Regions from separate parts of the Lysobacter gummosus genome, predicted to be linked through region 2. Evidence: riboswitches for the same ligand, from Rfam matches in the RefSeq annotation. Region 2 holds a riboswitch; each other region holds the start of a gene.

Region 1 (2,257 bases), 1.3 Mb from region 2:
CGGTGCGCGTGGCGTCGGCGCGACGGGCGCGCGAAGCGGCATGGGCGAGGCCGCCGCGGCGGCCGGTCGCGGCGGCAACGGCGGCGGCACGGACGGCGGCGTGGCCGGGAACGGCGGCGGAGTCTGCGGCGCAGTCGCGGCGGGCGGCGCGGCGCTGGCGATCGGGCGCGCCGGCGTCTGCGGCAGCGCTTCACGATCGATGCGCTCGATGCGCTCGGCCAGGGTTTCGTCCTCGCGGCCGCGCGGTGCCGGCGGAGCGGCTGCGGACGCACGAAGCTGTGCCAGGGTCCGTTCCAGGCCCGACACCCGGGACTTGAGCCCGGAGATCTGGACCAGGGCGACGATGAGCAGCACCGGCACCAACAGCAAAGCCAGTACCAGCAAGACAATCAGTGCTTCCATCACAGTTCCCCGTTCCTTATGGCGGGCACGTTACACCAAGGCGCGGCGTATGGAAGCGTCGCCTTCACTCGCTATATACACGATTCATTCACCACATATCGCGTTGACGAAATCGCATAACCACACTATGTTGTGCCCGTCGGTGCCGATCTTGCGATCGGCTGAAAAGGGAAGTCGGTAGGGACGCGACCGCGAGCACTCGCGGCGGGGTCCGAAGCCGGCGCTGCCCCGCAGCGGTATGGGAAACGAACGGGTCATGGCACTGGGCGGTATGCCTGGGAAGCGACCCCGGTAGGAGGAACGAGAAGCGGGCGAAGAAAAGTGAGAACCGGGTCACCCCGTAGCGCTCACTTCTCTTTGCCCGTTTCTCGCTCCGAGTCCCGAGCCCGAAGACCTGCCGACAGCCGCGCGTCGCACAACCGCGCGGTACCGGCCCACAGGAGTCTTCGGGGGAAGACGGCCGGTGTCGCGGCACGACGGACCTCCGTCGCGCCCGTCCGTTCCGGCGCGCAGCGCCGAGCGGACCGTCCCGGACCTCGCGTCTCGGGCCGCGCGACACCCAGCCGACACACTCCCAAGCTCTGCGCCCGCGGGGGCACGGCCGCGCCACCGATGACACCGCGCGCGCGGTCCGTCGTCGCCGGCGCGTCCGCGTTCTCCGCACCGTGCACCCACGCCCCGGAGTAATGCCATGACCACACTCGCATCCGATCCGTCCCTCGCCCCCGCCACGGACGCCGCCGCCACTTCCAACGCCGCCGCCAAGCCGGCCGCAGCCCGTACCGCGCAAGACGCGCCCGGCTTCGCCCTGACCCCGCCCGCGGCCAACCTGACCATGAGCGTGACCAAGCGCAACGGTCGCCGCGAACCGGTCGATCTGAACAAGATCGTGCGCGCGGTGACCCGCAGCGGCGAGAACCTCTACGCGATCGATCCGATGCGCGTGGCCACCCGCACCATCTCCGGCCTGTACGACGGCGCGACCACGCAGGAACTCGACGAACTGTCGATCCGCACCGCCGCCCTGCTGACCGCGGAAGAACCCGAATACGGCCGCCTCGCCGCGCGCCTGCTCGCCGGCGTGATCGAGAAAGAAGTCGCCGGCATCGAAATCCATGCGTTCTCGCAGTCGATCCAGCGCGGCCATGAGCTGGGCCTGATCAACGAGCGCCTGGTGACCTTCGTCCAGGCCAACGCGCGCAAGCTCAACGACGCGATCGACCGCAGCCTCGACGCCAAGTTCGATTACTTCGGCCTGCGCACCTTGTACGACCGCTACCTGCTGCGCCACCCGACCGCGCGCACCGTCATCGAGACCCCGCAGCAATTCTTCCTGCGCATCGCCTGCGCGCTCAGCGAAGACGTCAGCGACGCGCTGGCGCTGTACCGCCGCATGGCGCAGCTGGACTACATCCCGTCCTCGCCGACCCTGTTCAACGCCGGCACCACGCACGAGCAGCTGTCGAGCTGCTTCCTGCTCGATTCGCCCGACGACTCGCTGGAAGCGATCTACAAGCGCTACATGGACGTGGCCAAGCTCAGCAAGTTCAGCGGCGGCATCGGCCTGAGCTACACACGCATCCGTTCGCGCGGCTCGCTGATCCGTTCCACCAACGGCCTGAGCAACGGCATCGTGCCGTGGCTGAAGACGCTCGACGCGTCGGTCGCGGCGGTCAACCAGGGCGGCAAGCGCAAGGGCGCGGCCTGCGTGTACCTGGAGCCGTGGCACGCCGACGTGGAAGAGTTCCTGGAACTGCGCGACAACACCGGCGACGAAGCGCGCCGCACGCACAACCTCAATCTGGCCAACTGGATTCCGGACGAATTCATGCGCCGTGTCGAGGCCGACGCCGAC
Region 2 (2,257 bases):
CGATCCGGACGATCCCAAATTCGTAGCCGCGAAGAACACCTTCGAACGCCGCAATCCGATCGACGTGCCGCCGACCGGATTCGAATCGGATTGGGCCACCGAAGGCACCCTCGGCAAGGCCTTGCTGGGTAAGGCGACCAAGCGGCTGCAGAAAATCGCCGACGCGATGCCGTTCAAGCGCGATATCCAGCAGGCACGCGCGCGGCCGCCGCCGCCGGTGCGGTTCAATCCGGCGCTGCACGAGCGGCCCTCGGACCTGGGCAGCGAAGCCACCGGCGATGCCTACAAGGCCGCGCCGATCGCGTTCGAGCCCGCGCCGGGCCTGCAGGGCGAGGCCAGCCGCCGTATCCGTCAGGCGATCGGCGAAGTCGAAGCGGCCCACGGCGGCTGCGAGCGCAAGCGGCTGCGCGAGTTGCTGGCGCCGGCGATCGTGCGCGTGGACGAACTTCAACGCATCGAACGCGCGATGGCGAGCGGCGTCGATCCGATCCGCGCCGAACAGTTGCTGCCGCGTTCGGCCGACATGGCCTACGACCAGGCGCGTCGCGCGATCTGGTACGCGAAACAGCAATTGGCGACGTGCGCGAGCTGACCTGGGCGGCCTGATACACGAGTACCGACGACATCGACTGTTCGTTTGTTCGCCGCGTTGCCGTCGACGGTGCGGTTACGGCGTTGAAGCGCGCACCGTCAATGCGTGCGATTCAAACGAAGTCGGCGCTGAGCGCATCGCGCGAACCATCGGCGTCTGCATGATCGCGACGATGGCGGTGCCGATCTGGCGCCGCAGAGAGGCGATGAACAGGCGCGAGGCGCACATTCGATGCGGCAATGCACGCATCACCATCGATATTAGCGTTTGAGCCGCGATGCACGTCATCGCATCGCTTTGTGATCCGCGTGGTGAATCCACCGCCATTGCAGCCGCGTCGATGCCTTGACGCCGGCCCGCATCCAGCGCTTGCGTCCGCTCTGAACGAACGCGCGCAATGCGCCCGCCGCGATGCGGCTTGTCCGCCCAGGGCCGCAAGCACTACACTTCGCCCGCCACAGGTGCCTTGCACGCCGGTCCATACCGGCGCGCAGGGTGAAACGGGAAGTCGGTGCGGACGTGATCGTCCAATTCCGACGCTGCCCCCGCAACGGTAGGCGAGAACACCCGACGTTGACCACTGCGCTCGCGCGGGAAGGTGTCGGGGTGATGCTTCGGCATCGCTCGCAAGCCCGGAGACCGGCCCGTGGCGGACATCGGGAGATGTCCTCCTCGAGTGTTGCGGCGGGCAACCTGACGGGCTGATTCGATGCGGCGTGCGTTCGCCATCGTTTCGTCTTGTCGCGCGTCTCCGCAACCCTCGCTTTCGCGGGTGTGCGATACGGAGACCACCATGAACGATATGCATCGCGTTGCGACCGAGGTCGCGACGGTCAAGCTTTTGATCGACGGCGAATTCGTCGAATCCCGCAGCACGCAGTGGCGCGACGTCGTCAATCCGGCCACCCAGGCGGTGCTGGCGCGCGTACCGATGGCCACGGCCGAGGAAGTGGACGCGGCGGTGGCTTCGGCCGCACGCGCGTTCAAGACCTGGCGCAAGACCCCGATCGGCGCGCGTGCGCGCATCTTCCTGAAATATCAGCAGCTGATCCGCGAGCACATGAGCGAGCTCGCCGCGATCCTGACCTCCGAGCAGGGCAAGACCTTGCCCGACGCCGAAGGCGACGTGTTCCGCGGCCTGGAAGTGGTCGAACACGCCGCGGCGATCGGCAACCTGCAACTGGGCGAGTTGGCCAACAACGTCGCCGGCGGCGTCGATACCTACACCTTGCTGCAACCGCTGGGCGTGTGCGCGGGCATTACGCCGTTCAATTTCCCGGCGATGATTCCGCTGTGGATGTTCCCGATGGCCATCGCCACCGGCAACACCTTCGTGCTCAAGCCGTCCGAACAGGATCCGCTGGTGACCATGCGCCTGGTCGAGCTGGCGCTGCAGGCCGGCGTTCCCAAGGGCGTGCTCAACGTCGTCCACGGTGGCGAAGATGTGGTCAACGCGATCTGCGATCACGCCGATATCCGCGCGGTGTCGTTCGTCGGTTCGACCAAGGTCGGCACCCACGTGTATCGCCGCGCCTCGCTCGCCGGCAAGCGCGTGCAATGCATGATGGGTGCGAAGAATCACGCCATCGTGCTGCCCGACGCGAACAAGGAGCAAACCCTCAACGCCATGGCCGGCGCCGCGTTCGGCGCGGCCGGGCAGCGTTG
Region 3 (2,257 bases), 1.6 Mb from region 2:
ACGCCGCCAACCTGTCGGCCCTGGTCAACCAGTCCCTGCCGCAGCTCAACTGGGTCGGTTTCTACTTCTACGACGGCCGCGAACTGGTGGTCGGCCCGTTCCAGGGCCTGCCGGCCTGCGTGCGCATCCCGCTCGACAAGGGCGTGTGCGGCGCGGCCGCTTCCAGCCGCCAGACCCAGCGCGTGGCCGACGTGCACGACTTCCCCGGCCACATCGCCTGCGACGCGGCTTCGCGTTCGGAAGTGGTGGTGCCGTTGCTGCGGGGCGAGGAGCTGATCGGCGTGTTCGATCTGGACAGTCCGGTGCCGGAGCGCTTCGACGCCGACGATCAGGCCGGTCTGGAAGCGCTGGCGCGGGTCTACCTGGAGTCGCTGGCATGACCGCCGCCCCCAAGATGCGCAACATCGGCCCCAAGAGCGCGGCCTGGCTGCGCCAGGTCGGTCTGCGCACGCACGAGGACATCGCCGCGATCGGCACCGTCGAAGCCTTCATGCGGGTCAAGCGCGCCGGCTTCAAACCGACCTTGAACCTGCTGTACGCGATCGAAGGCGCGCTGCTGGACTGCCACTGGCAGGAGATCAGCGAAGAACGCCGCCAGGAACTGATCCTGGCCGCTGAGGCGGCGACGGCGCTGCTGCCGGCGCCGCGCAACAAGCCGGCGGCCGCGCCGGTGCATACGACGATGCATGCGCAGGAAGAGCGGTTCGATGAGCCAACCGCGTTCGACGCTGGCCACGATCGCGACGACAACGACCGAGACGACGGCAGCGACCGCGACGGTCCGTCGGACGACGACGGGCACGGTTCGCACGACGCGGACGATCGCAACGACTGATCCAAGTCGGTCGCGGGTTCGCGGTGCGGCAGGTTGGGCCGCGCGCCCTCATCCGCCCCTTCGGGGCACCTTCTCCCGCAGGCGGGGTGAGCGGACGCCGCTTGCGAGCCATTGGCTCGCGCGTCCGCGAACGCCCGAACGCCATGCGTTCGGGCCGGGGCGGGGTTGGCCCAGGCGCCCCGCCCCCACATCGCGTACACTGCGCCCCGCTTCGAGGTGACCCCACGGCTACGCCGCCGGGGTTGAAACGGGAAGCCGGTGACGCGCTCAGGTCCGGTCGGACGATCCGACCCGCCCCGCCCATTCCGGCACTGCCCCCGCAACGGTAAGCAAGTCAGGTCGCGGCCACCGCCACTGTGCACAGGCATGGGAAGGCGCCGCGCCCGGGAGTCGATCGCATCGGCTGCGCTTGCGAGTCCGGAGACCGGCCTCGGTGCGCCACAGGTTGCGATGCGGAGGGCATTGCGGCGGCTGCAGCGCCTTTGCGCGCTCGTTTCGCTGCCCGCACGTCCTTTCCCCGCCGCCGCTCATCAGCCGTTGTCGCCACGCGCTGGATCGCGCGTGCGTTGGAGTCATACACATGCGTTGCCTGAATCTGTCCCTCGCCATTGCCTGCGCCCTGCCGGCCACCGCCCTCGCCGCGCCCGCCGGCGACGCCACCGATCTCGATCAGGTCGTGGTCACCGCCAACCGCACCGCGGTCAGCGTCAACGACCTGCTGACCCCGGTCGAGGTGCTGGACCGCGCCGACATCGAACGCAGCCAGGCGCGCGATCTCAACGATCTGCTGCGCGGCCGCGCCGGCATCACCATCGCCAACCAGGGCGGCGCCGGCAAGCTGACCACGCTGTTCCTGCGCGGCAGCGAATCCGACCACGTGCTGGTGCTGGTGGACGGCATCCGCATCGGCTCGCCGACCTCGGGCCTGGCCGCGCTGCAGGATCTGCCGCTGGAACTGATCGACCGCATCGAAATCGTGCGCGGCCCGCGTTCGAGCCTGTATGGCGCCGACGCCATCGGCGGTGTGATCCAGGTGTTCACCCGTCGCGAACAGCAGGGCTTCGCCCCGCGCGTGCACGTCGGCGGCGGCAGCGACGGCGCCATCGAATACGGCAGCGGCTTCGGCGGCCGTGGCGGTCACGGCTGGTTCGGCGCCGACTACAGCTTCCGCAAGACCCAGGGCATCAACGCCTGCCGCGGCGCCGGCTTCCCGGTGCTCGCCGGCTGCTTCACCGACGAGCCCGATCGCGACGGCTACGAGAGCCACGCACTGTCGCTGCGCGGCGGCGTCGAGATCAACGAGCAGTGGAGCATCGAAGGCCAGGCGCTGCGCGCGGAAGGCCGGAACGATTACGACGGCAGCTTCGTCAACTACTCCGAGACCGTGCAGCAGGTGATCGGCGGCAAGCTCAACTGGAAGCC

What was found. A riboswitch is a leader RNA that binds a small molecule or an ion and turns the genes downstream of it on or off. The one in region 2 is predicted to bind cobalamin.
Region 1: it holds a riboswitch for cobalamin, as region 2 does, so the genes downstream of both, LG3211_RS04560 (ribonucleoside-diphosphate reductase subunit alpha) here and LG3211_RS10265 (CoA-acylating methylmalonate-semialdehyde dehydrogenase) in region 2, are expected to answer to the same signal.
Region 3: it holds a riboswitch for cobalamin, as region 2 does, so the genes downstream of both, btuB (TonB-dependent vitamin B12 receptor) here and LG3211_RS10265 (CoA-acylating methylmalonate-semialdehyde dehydrogenase) in region 2, are expected to answer to the same signal.

What each region holds. Positions count from the first base shown of each region.
Region 1 covers NZ_CP011131.1:1,123,766-1,126,022, reverse strand. The annotation lists gene LG3211_RS04565 (DUF2339 domain-containing protein) at 1-402, opposite strand, end outside; cobalamin riboswitch at 526-818, shown strand; gene LG3211_RS04560 (ribonucleoside-diphosphate reductase subunit alpha) at 1,238-2,257, shown strand, end outside.
Region 2 covers NZ_CP011131.1:2,467,738-2,469,994, forward strand. The annotation lists gene LG3211_RS25595 (hypothetical protein) at 1-592, shown strand, start outside; gene LG3211_RS25600 (hypothetical protein) at 668-1,030, opposite strand; cobalamin riboswitch at 1,035-1,254, shown strand; gene LG3211_RS10265 (CoA-acylating methylmalonate-semialdehyde dehydrogenase) at 1,395-2,257, shown strand, end outside.
Region 3 covers NZ_CP011131.1:837,263-839,519, reverse strand. The annotation lists gene LG3211_RS03375 (GAF domain-containing protein) at 1-380, shown strand, start outside; gene LG3211_RS03370 (TfoX/Sxy family protein) at 377-835, shown strand; cobalamin riboswitch at 1,033-1,282, shown strand; gene btuB (TonB-dependent vitamin B12 receptor) at 1,416-2,257, shown strand, end outside.